DNA from 3 places in the Rhizobium sp. RAF36 genome. Region 2 is predicted to be linked to each of the others. Evidence: predicted binding sites of a transcription regulator. Region 2 holds the regulator's gene; each other region holds the start of a gene.
The links. The regulator LexA, encoded in region 2, represses DNA repair genes until DNA is damaged. The targets are predictions, from matches to a motif close to TGTTCNNNNTGTGTTCNG.

Region 1 (4,187 bases), 580 kb from region 2:
TCTTGTTGCCATCCAGCGCATCGCGGCTCTGGTCGACATAGCCGAGATGTACGGTGTCGCCGATGCGCACCGAACCGGCATCTGGTGTTTCCTGGCCGGTGATCATCTTGAACAGCGTCGTCTTGCCGGCGCCGTTCGGGCCGATGATACCGACAATGCCGCCCGGCGGCAGCTTGATCGACAGGTCGTTGATCAGCGTGCGGCCTTCGAAGCCCTTGGTGATGCCTTCCATCTCGATGACGACATTGCCGAGACGCTCGGAGACCGGGATGATGATCTGCGCGTCGCCGGGACGGATGCCTTCGGCGGCATCGACCAGCTGTTCGTAGGCCTTGATACGGGCCTTCGACTTCGCCTGGCGCGCCTTCGGGCTGGAGGCGATCCATTCCTGTTCGCGCGACAGCGCCTTCTGGCGGCCGGCTTCTTCGCGGTTTTCCTGCAGCATGCGCTTGGCCTTGGCCGTCAGGTAGGCAGAGTAGTTGCCTTCGTACGGAATGCCGCGGCCGCGGTCGAGCTCAAGGATCCAGCCCGTGACGTTGTCGAGGAAGTAGCGGTCGTGGGTGATCATCATCACGGCGCCCGGATAATCGCGCAGGTGCTTTTCGAGCCAGGCGATGGTTTCGGCGTCGAGATGGTTGGTCGGTTCGTCGAGCAGCAGCAGGTCCGGCTGCGACAGGAGCAGGCGGCAGAGTGCGATACGGCGGCGTTCACCGCCCGAGAGAATGGTGACGTCGGAGTCCTTCGGCGGGCAGCGCAGCGCTTCCATCGCCATCTCGACCTGCTGTTCCAGATCCCAGAGGTTCTGGCTGTCGATGATGTCCTGCAGCTTGGCGCCCTCGTCCGCCGTCTCGTCGGAATAGTTCATCATCAGCTCGTTGTAGCGGTCGATGATCGCCGTCTTGTCGGCAACACCCATCATGACGTTCTCGAAGGCGGTCTTTGTCGGATCGAGATGCGGCTCCTGCTCAAGGTAGCCAACGGTCGCGCCGTCGGCGAGCCAGGCTTCGCCGGTATATTCCTTGTCCTGACCGGCGATGATGCGCAGCACCGTCGACTTACCGGCGCCGTTCGGGCCGAGAATACCGATCTTGGCATCCGGGTAGAACGACAGGTTGACGTTCTCGAGAATTTTCTTGGCGCCGTAAGACTTGTTGAGTCCCGACATGTGATAAATGAACTGACGTGCCATCTTTAAACTGCTCCGCGCGCAAACGTGTAAATCCGTGGCCGCTATGTAGGCGAAACCCGGCTCCCGGGCAACGCCGAAACCGGCCTCTCTTGCGCTTTGCAGCAGTCTTTGCGTCAGAAACCGGCCGCGTCGACCACACCCTGGTCGCATCCGAAGGAGGTTCGTCCCGCCCCCTGGATCAGCGTTCCGAGATTATCGGCAGAGCCTGGCGCCACCGCATCCTCAGACAAGCCGATCGTCAGCTCGCTGATAACCCGCACACCGCCTGCCCGGCGGCAGCTCATCTTCACCCGGTCGGAAGCGCCAGCGCCAAAACTATTGTCGAAGGCCGCCTTGATCTGATCGGCGCTGACAGACTTGCCGACATTGGCGGCAAACAGCTCGCGCACCGCCGATGCATTGAGATCGCCGATCAGCCGCACGGCCGTGCCGAAATAGGCGTCGGCCGAGAGTTTCGTGCAGGTGCCGTGCTTGGTCCACTCGTGACGCTCGAGCGCCGATTGCGTCCCGGGCATCGCTTTTGCCAGCGCCGCCGCATTCTCCGACGTCAGCTTGACCTCAGGCAGCGACCGCCAGTCGCCATCCTTGTCCGCCGCCTGCTCCTCCTTCGAGACGCCGCAATAATTCTGCCGCATCGGCCAGAGACCATGGAGGGTAAAATTGGTCGCGTCGAAGCGATCCCGCGTCTGGCTGGCGCATTCCGGCTTCTTCTGGTTCGTCTGGCAAAAGGCCGGTTGCCAGCTTGCAGCGAGAATGAAACGCGTGCGCCCCTGCCCTTCCTGTGCGAAAGCCGAAGCCGCCAACAGGCCTGACAAAGCCACGATTGCCGCATTCAGAAAGAACCTGCTCATCTCCATCCCCTAGACAGAACAATACAAGAACAAGTAAGCATGAAGCGCAACGTTCCGCAACCCTGAATCGCAGCATTTTCCCCTGCAAATCGCCGCAGCCCCGCTTGCATTTGACGGCCGATCTGATCTTCTGCGCGCCGGGAGGATCGGATGTTTTCGCAAACACAATGGCTTAACGTGACAGGCGCCTCGCTCGCCTTTCACAGCGAGATGGCCGCGGGCGCGCCACGCGGTATCCTCGTCGTCTGCCACGGCCTTGCCGAGCATTCGAAACGCTATCAGCGCTTTGCGGAAGCCATGGCCGCGCGCGGCTATCATGTCTTTGTGCACGATCATCGCGGCCACGGCGAGACCAAGGCGCCGGATGCGCCGATCGGGCAGTTCGCGAGGCGCGACGGTGTATCCCGCGTGATCGATGACGTTGCCGCCATGCGCGATCATGCAGCGAGCCTGCACCCCGCGCTCCCCGTTATCCTCTTCGGTCATTCGATGGGCGGGCTGATCGCGCTCAACGCCGCGGAGACCTATCCGGAGAAATTCGATGCGGTCGCCATCTGGAACTCGAACTTTGCCGTTGGCCTTTCCGGCCGCGCCGCACAGGCGATCCTTCGCGCCGAAAAGGCGCTGAAGGGCTCGGATGTGCCAAGCGGCATGCTGCCGCGATTGACCTTCGCCGCCTGGGGCAAGTCCATTCCCGGCCACACGACGGAATTCGACTGGCTGTCGCGCGATCCGGCGGAGGTCGCGAAATATATCGCCGATCCTCTCTGCGGCTTCGATGCCTCTGTATCGATGTGGCTCGACGTTTTCGAGCTCACCTTCCGGGCAACTGAAAAGGAGCAACTCGACCGTCTTCCGAAGGATCGTCCGATCCATCTCGTTGGCGGCGGGCAGGATCCGGCAACGGAGCGCGGAAAAGCCGTTTTCTGGCTCTCAAACCATTTGAAACGCCAGGGCTTCTCCCGTATCACCACTGAAATATATCAGGACTTCAGGCACGAGACCTTGAACGAGACCGGCGCAGCAGACACCATCTCGGCCTTCGCCGATTGGTGCGACGGCGCGGTCATGCGGTCCTGACGGGAACATTCCACATGGCAGGCGCGGCAATGAAGACGAACACCTCCTCCGAAGTCACCATGGGCCTGGCGCTCATGCTTCTGTCGGTGCTGTTTTCACCGCTGATCGACATCTTCGCCAAGCTGGCGATCGCCACCGTCCCGTCGGCCGAGATCACCGCCGCGCGTTTCGCCGTCCAGGCGATCTGCATGCTGCCTGTCGTCATCTGGCGCAAGAACCTCGCCGACCTGTCGTGGAAGCAGACCTTCTATCACGCGATCCGCGGGATCATCATGACCATCTCGATGATCTCCTTCGTCGCCACGCTGAAATACATGTCGGTCGCCGATGCCATCGCCATCTTCTTTGTCGAGCCGATCATCCTGACGATCCTCAGCAGCATTTTCCTCGGCGAAGCCATCGGCTGGCGACGCTACACAGCCTGCGGCGTCGGCTTCTTCGGCGCCATCCTGATCATCCAGCCGAGCTTCCAGGAAGTCGGCTTCGTCGCGCTGCTGCCCGTCGTCAGCGCCGTCTGCATCGCCATTTCGGCGATGATGAACCGTGCGCTGGCGCAGCGTGAAGACCCCTGGGTAATGCAGTTCCAGATGGGCCTCTGGGGCCTGCTGTTCTGCGCCATCATCCTCTATATCGGCGAAGGCAGCGGCTCCGATGTCTTCGATCCGGTCATGCCCTCCACTATCGCCTTCGCCTATCTTGCAGGCGTCGGCGTCATGGCGGCGATCGCCGGCATTCTCGGCGTCTATGCCTATCGCGCCGCCCCGGCATCGACGCTGGCGCCACTCCAATATTTCGAAATCGTCTCGGCGACGATCTTCGCCTGGCTGGTCTTTGGCGACTTCCCGGATGCGATCAAATGGCTCGGCATCCTGATCATCATCGCTTCGGGCCTCTACATCATCTGGCGCGAGCGGCGCTTTGCATCCAAGCCCGTATCCGATACATCTGAGGCAACACGGGCGCCGTAATCCGCCCGCGGGAGGAACATGACGGTCAGCAGCAAAAAGCCGCCGCTTGCAGGCATCAGGGTCATCGAACTGGCCCGCGTGCTTGCCGGTCCCTGGGCC
Region 2 (4,187 bases):
ACCGGCGACCATGAAAGCGTGGTCGCGGCTTTCCATCTGGCAGGGACCGGCAATCAGCGACAGCTTGCCCGTATTCGAAAATGTGACGCGGCCAGCACCCTCGCCGGCGACGACTTCTGCATTGGTGTTGCTCATTGGATCTCCTCGAAGGCAAAGATCGCGCCTTGTCCCGGCGCCGGCTTCACCAATAGACGATTGCTCATACTGACATGGGTGATCCCGTTAGCAGCCAAATGCGCCGCTGTCACGGCCAGATCACCGACCGAAAACACGATTGCGCGCGCCCTGAGGCCGTTATCGGTCCCAAGTGGCTCCGCATCGAAATAGGCCTCCATGCCCTCGTTCGAGAAGATGGAAAGTTTCCCGTTCGGTAATTCGAAGGATAGGCCGAGTGCCGCCTCCCTAGGCTCAGCTCCACCGCTGGCTGTCTCAAGAAATTCGGCGAAGGCCTGCGGATCCTCAGCGCTCAGGGCAATCTCGCTGATGCCGATGACGCCGTTTGCATGGGTTTCCAGTGCCTTGCGATCGGCCGGAAAGGCGTTGACCCGCTGGCAGGCGAAGAAGAAGACATCGGGCGCCCGGAGATCGGCGGCAAAGGCGAGCTTGAAGGCGCCCGTTGCCTGTGTTTCGTCGGGCATGACGATCGGCCGCGAGAATTCGACCATATCACCGCCGCTCAGCTGCGCGCCATCATAGGCAGCCTTGTCCGCATCGGCATCATCGGTGCCGAAGACGATGGCCGAAAAGCCGTCATCGCCGCAGCGGAAGCGGAAGGCCTGATCGCGGGCGACGAAGCTGTTGCCCTTCGCGACGGCCGCGTCGCACTCCGCCTGGTTGGCGACACCGAGCGGTTCGAGGTAGGTCCTGTCGGCAAGGAAGATGCAGGCATTCTCCGTTCCGAACGGATGACGGCCATCGGCCGCGACGGTGAAACCGAGACGGCCGAGTCGCTCGCGGGCAACATCTATATGGGTGACGGGCAGTACCAGATGATCGAGCGGATGCGTCATGGCGGTTCCCTCCGGTGAAGCCGGCAGAGATTTGCACGCCCTGCCTGGTAAAGCGCAAGCGTGGATCACCAATCCGGCAAATAAACTTTCAAAAACGACGAAAAATCATCGGAAGTTTTACCAATATTTAGGCACTTGCGGAACACATATGGAACATATAGTGTCCGTTCTGGCTTTGTTTCACGAATCTGGGGAAAGACTTCGATGCTGACGCGCAAACAACAGGAGCTTCTCCTCTTCATTCACGAGCGGATGAAGGAGTCCGGCGTACCGCCGTCCTTCGACGAAATGAAGGACGCGCTCGACCTGGCTTCCAAGTCGGGCATCCATCGCCTGATCACGGCTTTGGAAGAACGTGGCTTCATTCGCCGCCTACCGAACAGGGCGCGCGCACTCGAGGTCATCAAGCTTCCGGAAGCCTACAGCCCGAGCATCCAGCCGCGCCGCGGCTTCTCGCCGAGCGTCATCGAAGGCAGCCTCGGCAAGCCGCAGCCGGTCGCGCCGCCGAAGCCTGCGAACGAGGACAATCACACGTCGATCTCGGTGCCGGTCATGGGCCGGATCGCAGCCGGTGTGCCGATTTCGGCGATCCAGCAGAACACACACGACATCACTGTTCCCGCCGACATGCTCGGAAACGGTGAACATTATGCTCTTGAGGTCAAGGGCGACTCGATGATCGAGGCCGGCATCTTCGACGGCGATACGGTCATCATCCGCAACACCAATACCGCCAATGCCGGTGATATCGTCGTTGCTCTCGTCGATGACGAAGAGGCAACGCTGAAGCGCTTTCGCCGCAAGGGTGCATCCGTTGCGCTCGAAGCTGCCAACCCGGCTTACGAAACCCGTATTTTCGGACCGGACCGCGTCAAGGTTCAGGGCAAGCTCGTTGGCCTTATCCGCCGCTATCACTGAGCGTCTCGCTTTCACCAAAAGTGCCGCTGCGCCAATCGTAGGCGCGGTGGCGGATCCAGGGCCGGTCGAGACCCTCGAATGATGTGGTGATTTCGGCGATCCCATTGGGGAAACGAAGCTCGACAGCGCCTGTCTTTCGCAGTGTCTCCCCGGTGAAAAGCAGGGCGCCTGAGCGGCAGGTATCGAGGCGCAGGCGAACTGGTGTGACGACGATATCGGATATGTCGCAGGCTGGGCCAAGGAACGCCGCATTCTCGATCACGGTCAGGATCGAACCGTTGTCGAGCTTCGCCGTACACCAGGACTTTTTCACGCATGAGAAGCGCTCGCCCGTCGCACTGGCCTTGATCGCGTTCATGGTGTCGTTCTGCTGTGCCTCCGTCAGTTTCAGCCTTTCACCGCGCGGTGCGGTGGGAATATCCGGGAGCGCCGGGAACGCCGGTGACAAATGCTTATCGATCACCAGAGCGCGCCTCCATTGATCAAAGATGAAGCCCGGTGGCCGCTCGCGATTGGTGGCGAGGCCGTTGTCACTGACGATGCCCGCCATGCTCCCGTCCTCGGCAATCACGATTTTCGGCGGCGGAGGGCCTCCTAACATCGCGGCTGCTGTCGTCGATGCCACCAAGATCGCGGTGCCGAGATGGCGCATGCGGCTGCGCAGCAAAGTCAGCAGCAGGAAACCTGTCACCGCCGCGGGAAAGTACCAAAACGCCAGGCGCCCGACGCCGATATCGCCGCCCCATGAGGCAACCGTCCTGGCAATGGCGATCACCAGATCGAGCCCGAAACCCGTCACTTGCCACGCCCATACATCGAGGCCGAAGGGCATCAACAGCATGGCAATGAGGCCGAACGGCATGATGATGAAGGAGATAATCGGCATTGCGGCGAGATTGGCTGGCAGGCCATAGGCCGTCAGCCGGTGGAAGTGCTCGACCGAGAACAATGCAGTCGAGAAGCCGCCGATGACGGAGGTCAGCAGGATGCCGCCGAAGAACGCGGCGGCGGAAGACAGCATCCTGACGGCGCGAAACTTTGCGAAGGGCCGGTCGCGCACCGGCCTCTCCTTCCAGAGCGCATAGCCCGCGACGAGGGCCAGTGTCGCGGCGAAGGACATCTGGAAGCTTGGCCCCATGATCTCCGAGGGTGAGAGGACAATGATCACCAGCGCCGATAGGGTTACGTTGCGCAGACTGATCGACGGCCGGTCGAAGAAGACCGCCGCCAGCATGATCGCCATCATGATGAAGGCGCGCTCGGCGGAGACTGCGAAGCCCGAGATCAGGAAATAGGCGGTGACGGCGGCAAGCGCACCGGCTGCGGCGATCTTCTTGACGGGATAGGCCTGGACGACAGCCGGAAGCAGGCTGAGCACGGTGCGGAAGCCGACGAAGAAGATGCCTGCCGACAGCGCCATGTTGAGACCGGAAATGGCAATGATATGCGCAAGGCCCGATTGGCGCAGCGCCTCGGTCGTCTCGCTCGAAATGGCGCGGCGCTCGTCCGTGACCAGAGCGGCGGCAAAAGCGCCGGTGTCGCCAGGCAGGATGCCTCTAATACGGTCGCCGATGCCGCTTCTCAAGCGGTAGAGCCATTCAAGCGCGCGATCCTGCATCGATGCGGACCCGGGTTCGTCCGCCGGAACCACGGCAGGGGCACCATAAAAGAAACCGTTGCCACCGACGCCGTCGAAATAGGCACCGAACGAAAAGTCGTTGAGGCCGGGAAGAGCGGGCCCTGAGGGCGGCGTCAGCCTTGCCCTGCCCTTCAGCCAAGTCCCGGTTTCGAACTCCGCTTTCTGGCCGCGCGCAATCACGGTCACCTGCTCTGGCAGCCGCTTCAGCGCCGGGTTCTCCGTCGCCTTGAGCGCCAACAGATACCGCCAGCCGCCGCGGCCATCGCTTTCCCGCCGCTCTACGCGGCCTGTCAGCGTCGTCGTTACCGCCGAATCGAGAACGACAGTACCGGCTCTCCAGGTCTCGAATTGTGCGGCGAGGATGCCAACAGCGATCAACGTCATGGAGGCCACGCAGATCCGGCTCCACTCCCGGCCGCGATCGGTCACGGCGAGCAGCAGAAGCAGCACGACCGCGCATGAAAGCGGCACAGCCGGTGAAATGTCTGCGCCGCAGGCAAACCAGAGAACGGAGCCCAGTCCGAGCGCCACCGGCGCAAACAACATGCGGCCGCCATAAGCCAGCTCTTCGATAGCGCAGGCCGGCAGGCTTTGCGCAACACGGCGCTGCAGCGACCGAA
Region 3 (4,187 bases), on a different contig from region 2:
CGGCGCAGAAGGTCAGCTTCACCCAGCGAGTAGCCGGAGAGAACCTGAGCGATCTGCATGACCTGCTCCTGGTAGACGATAACGCCCTGGGTTTCCTTCAACAGGTAGTCGATGGTCGGATGGATCGACTCGACCTCTTCCTCGCCATGCTTGCGGGCATTGTAGGTCGGGATGTTTTCCATCGGGCCAGGGCGGTAGAGCGCCACCAGCGCGATGATGTCCTCGATGCAGTCGGGCTTCATGCCGATCAGCGCCTTGCGCATGCCGGCACTTTCCACCTGGAACACGCCGACCGTTTCGCCGCGCGACAGCATCTCGTAGGTCTTCTTGTCATCGAGCGGGATCGAGGCCAGATCGACCTTGATGCCGCGCTTGGCGACGAAATCGACGGCGACCTTCAGAACGGTCAGCGTCTTCAGGCCGAGGAAGTCGAACTTCACAAGGCCAGCCTGTTCCACCCACTTCATGTTGAACTGGGTGACCGGCATGTCGGAGCGCGGATCGCGATACATCGGCACCAGCTTCGACAGCGGACGGTCACCGATGACGATACCGGCGGCGTGGGTCGAGGCATGGCGGTACAGACCTTCGATCTTCTGGGCGATGTCGAGCAGACGGGCGACAACGGGCTCCTTGGCCGCCTCTTCCTGCAGCTTCGGCTCTTCCTCGATCGCCTTCGACAGCGGCGTCGGATTGGCCGGGTTGTTCGGCACCAGCTTGCAGATCTTGTCAACCTGGCCATAAGGCATCTCGAGCACACGACCGACGTCGCGCAGTGCAGCACGCGCCTGCAGCGAACCGAAGGTGATGATCTGCGCCACCTGCTCGCGGCCGTATTTCTTCTGCACGTAGCGGATCACCTCTTCGCGGCGATCCTGGCAGAAGTCGATATCGAAGTCGGGCATCGATACGCGGTCGGGATTGAGGAAGCGTTCGAACAGCAGCGAGAAGCGCAGCGGATCGACGTCGGTAATCGTCAGGGCGTAGGCGACCAGCGAGCCCGCACCAGAACCGCGGCCCGGGCCGACCGGAATATCCTGCAGCTTGGCCCATTTGATGAAGTCGGCAACGATCAGGAAGTAGCCGGGAAACTTCATCTTCTCGATGACACTGAGCTCGAATTCGAGCCGGTCGCGATAGTCCTTTTCCTCGTAGCCCGGCGACATTCCGAGCGTCGCCAGACGCATATCGAGGCCCTCCACGGCCTGGCGCCGCAGTTCGCCGGATTCGGCACGATCAGCCTCGTCGGCGTCGTCGCTGGCACCGGTAAAGCGCGGCAGGATCGGCTTGCGGGTCTGCAGCACGAAGGAGCAGCGTCTTGCGATCTCCAGCGTGCTTTCCAGCGCCTCCGGCAGATCGGCAAAAAGCTTGGCCATCTCCGCCCGGCTCTTCAGATAGTGATCCGGAGTCAGTCGGAAGCGGCTGTCGTCGGAGACGATGGCGTTGTGCGCCACGGCCATCAGGGCGTCATGCGCGTCATAATCGTCGCGCGCCGGGAAGAAGGCCTCGTTGGTCGCGACCAGCGGCAGATCGTGCTCATAGGCAAGGCCGATCATCTTCTGCTCGTGGCGCTTGTCATAGGTACCGTGGCGCTGCAGCTCGACATAGAGCCGGTCGCCGAACAGCGCCTTGAGACGCAACAGGCGCGAAACCGCCGGCGCCATATGCCCCTGCTTCAGGGCCATATCGATGGGGCCGCCAAGCGAACCTGTGAGCGCGATCAGCCCCTCGGTACCGGCTTCCTCCAGCCAGGAGGCGCGGACGTGGACCGCCTGGTTGTCTTCACCGCCGAGATAGGCGCGGCTCACCAGATCGACGAGGCGCTCGTAACCGGCAGCTGTTGCCGCCAGCACGACGATCGCAGGCAGTTTGCCCATCATCTGCTGGCCGCCGCGCTTTTCAACTTCGAGCCCGTCTTCCATATCAACGGAGATCTGGCAGCCGATGATCGGCTGCAGCCCCTCGTCCATCGCCTTCTGGGCGAATTCGAGGGCGACGAAGAGATTGTTGGTATCGGTGATGGCAATCGCCGGCTGGCTGTCGCCCGAAGCCTTGTAGAGGATCTTCTTCAGCGGCAGCGCACCCTCGAGCAGCGAATAGGCCGAGTGTACGCGCAGATGAACGAAACCCGGCGTCCCGCCGATAAATCCGCCCTCTGCATCCGCCATGACACGTCCCTTCAATCGCCCGTATGAATCGGTGCCATTGTCGGTCCTGGCCGTGGAGATGTCCAGAAGAAGTCCCTGCCCGGAACCGCATGGCAGCCATGCGGTCCCCTGAAAAATTACATCGCCATCAGGATCAGAGAGAAGCTGGCAACAAACATTGCGATGGAGGTGAATGCTGCGACGTCACGTATCATGTCAGTCATTTGGCTCTCCTTTACTCGTTATGTTTTTAGTTTGTTCCGCTATTGTTCCGTTGTCAACAGAATTGTTTTCTGTTTGGTTAACGCGGAACAGGAGAGAAACATGCGCCTCACAATCCTTGCCGCCGCCCTGCTTTCGGCCCAGGCCGCTATTGCCGCAGACACCGGCCCCGCCCGCATCGTCGATGCGGCCGTGGGCGATTGGAACGGCGATGGGAAGCCCGATCTGGCTTTGCTTGCCGAGGCTGCAGCGGATGCCGAAGACGATCAGCTCGGCATCTACATCTATCTGCGCGACGACCACGATCTGCTGCGGCTTGCGGCCAGCGCACCTGGCAAGATCTGGGGCAGCACGGCTGTGGACGGGATCTACGGCCAGGAGCCGTCGATCAAGGCCGCCGGAAAATCGTCGATCGCCGTCCATTCGCAGAACAGCGCCATCGGCCGGGGCCGCTGGGAGCAGACGCTGACGCTCGCCTATCGCAACGGCCAGTTCGTCGTCGCCGGCTATACCTACAGCGATTACGACACGCTCGACCCGGATGCCGGCGGCACCTGCGACTACAATGCACTGACGGGCAAATTGCAAAAAGCCGGCAAGGATCAGACATCGGAGCCGCGCGTTATCGCCATTACCGACTGGAAGGACGAAACCGGCCAGTCGATCTGCGGCAACTGATTTGTTCTCTTTTTGTTCTCTACAAAAAGCGCGACGTCTGCGAGACATATCGCAGGAGGCGCGGCATGTATCTCACTCTCTTGAACGACTTCATCGTCGAGGCAAAATCGCAGACCTATGTCGGCGGCGGGGCAAAAATCTCTGCCTGCCGGCCGGGATCGCAGGATATCGGCTATGAGCGCGGCGAATGGCGCTATCTCGACAGCTATTTCGGTGGCACGGATTTCGCCGGCCAGGAAACCGTCTGGCTGAACGGCGAGCCCGTCTGGGCGATGAACTACTTCGGCCACATCATCGAGCCGCGACTGATCGACGGCAGCCGCGCCGGGGCGGTGATCAAGGCAGCGCTGTCTGCGCTTTACAGCGGTGAAAAGCGCTTTCTCGGCGGCATGGAATACGAACACGCGTTCGGCCTGTATATCGACCGAAGCGAAGGTGATTGCGGGCATTTCCGCGGCATGGAGATGATTGTCGTCGAAGAACGGCGCGCTTACGAACTCGATTATCGCGGCGGTCTGATCCGCCTTTAGAATTCGACGACCTTGCCGTCGGTGATCGTCACACGGCGGTCCATGCGCGCGGCGAGATCGTGATTGTGGGTGGCGATCAGGGCAGCGAGACCGGACTGGCGAACCAGCGCTTCCAGTGCGTCGAAGACGTAGTTGGCGGTTTCCGGGTCGAGATTGCCGGTCGGCTCGTCGGCGAGAAGCAGGCTCGGCGCGTTGGCAACGGCGCGGGCGATCGCCACGCGCTGCTGCTCACCGCCGGAGAGTTCGCCCGGGCGATGAGAACCGCGATGGCCGATGCGCATGTAATCGAGCAGCTGCTGGGCTCGAACCGCGGCTTCCTTGCGCGCCAGGCCCGAAATCATCTGCGGCATCATGATGTTTTCCTGTGCCGAGAATTCCGGCAGCAGATGATGGAATTGATAGACGAAGCCGATCTCGCTGCGGCGGATCGCCGTGCGCTTGTCATCGGAGAGCCCGTTGCAGGCATGACCGTTGATGTTGACCTCGCCCTCGTCAGGGTGTTCCAGCAAACCGGCCAGATGCAGCAGGGTTGACTTGCCGGTACCCGACGGCGCGACAAGCGCGACGATCTCGCCGCTATGCAGCGTGAAATCCGCGCCCTTCAAGATCG

Region 1: a site for LexA is predicted at 2,055-2,072, ahead of AB4Z25_RS01910 (ribonuclease T2 family protein). Genes of this name have one in related genera too.
Region 3: a site for LexA is predicted at 2,393-2,410, ahead of dnaE (DNA polymerase III subunit alpha). Genes of this name have one in related genera too.

What each region holds. Positions count from the first base shown of each region.
Region 1 is NZ_JBFREC010000001.1:373,905-378,091, reverse strand. It holds gene ettA (energy-dependent translational throttle protein EttA) at 1-1,189, opposite strand, end outside; gene AB4Z25_RS01910 (ribonuclease T2 family protein) at 1,303-2,040, opposite strand; gene AB4Z25_RS01905 (alpha/beta hydrolase) at 2,191-3,120, shown strand; gene AB4Z25_RS01900 (DMT family transporter) at 3,150-4,088, shown strand; gene AB4Z25_RS01895 (CaiB/BaiF CoA transferase family protein) at 4,107-4,187, shown strand, end outside.
Region 2 is NZ_JBFREC010000001.1:957,829-962,015, forward strand. It holds gene kdsA (3-deoxy-8-phosphooctulonate synthase) at 1-135, opposite strand, end outside; gene AB4Z25_RS04785 (VOC family protein) at 132-1,010, opposite strand; gene lexA (transcriptional repressor LexA) at 1,215-1,928, shown strand; gene AB4Z25_RS04795 (ComEC/Rec2 family competence protein) at 1,909-4,113, opposite strand.
Region 3 is NZ_JBFREC010000005.1:55,112-59,298, forward strand. It holds gene dnaE (DNA polymerase III subunit alpha) at 1-2,168, opposite strand, end outside; gene AB4Z25_RS18270 (hypothetical protein) at 2,472-3,047, shown strand; gene AB4Z25_RS18275 (DUF5680 domain-containing protein) at 3,113-3,577, shown strand; gene AB4Z25_RS18280 (ABC transporter ATP-binding protein) at 3,574-4,187, opposite strand, start outside.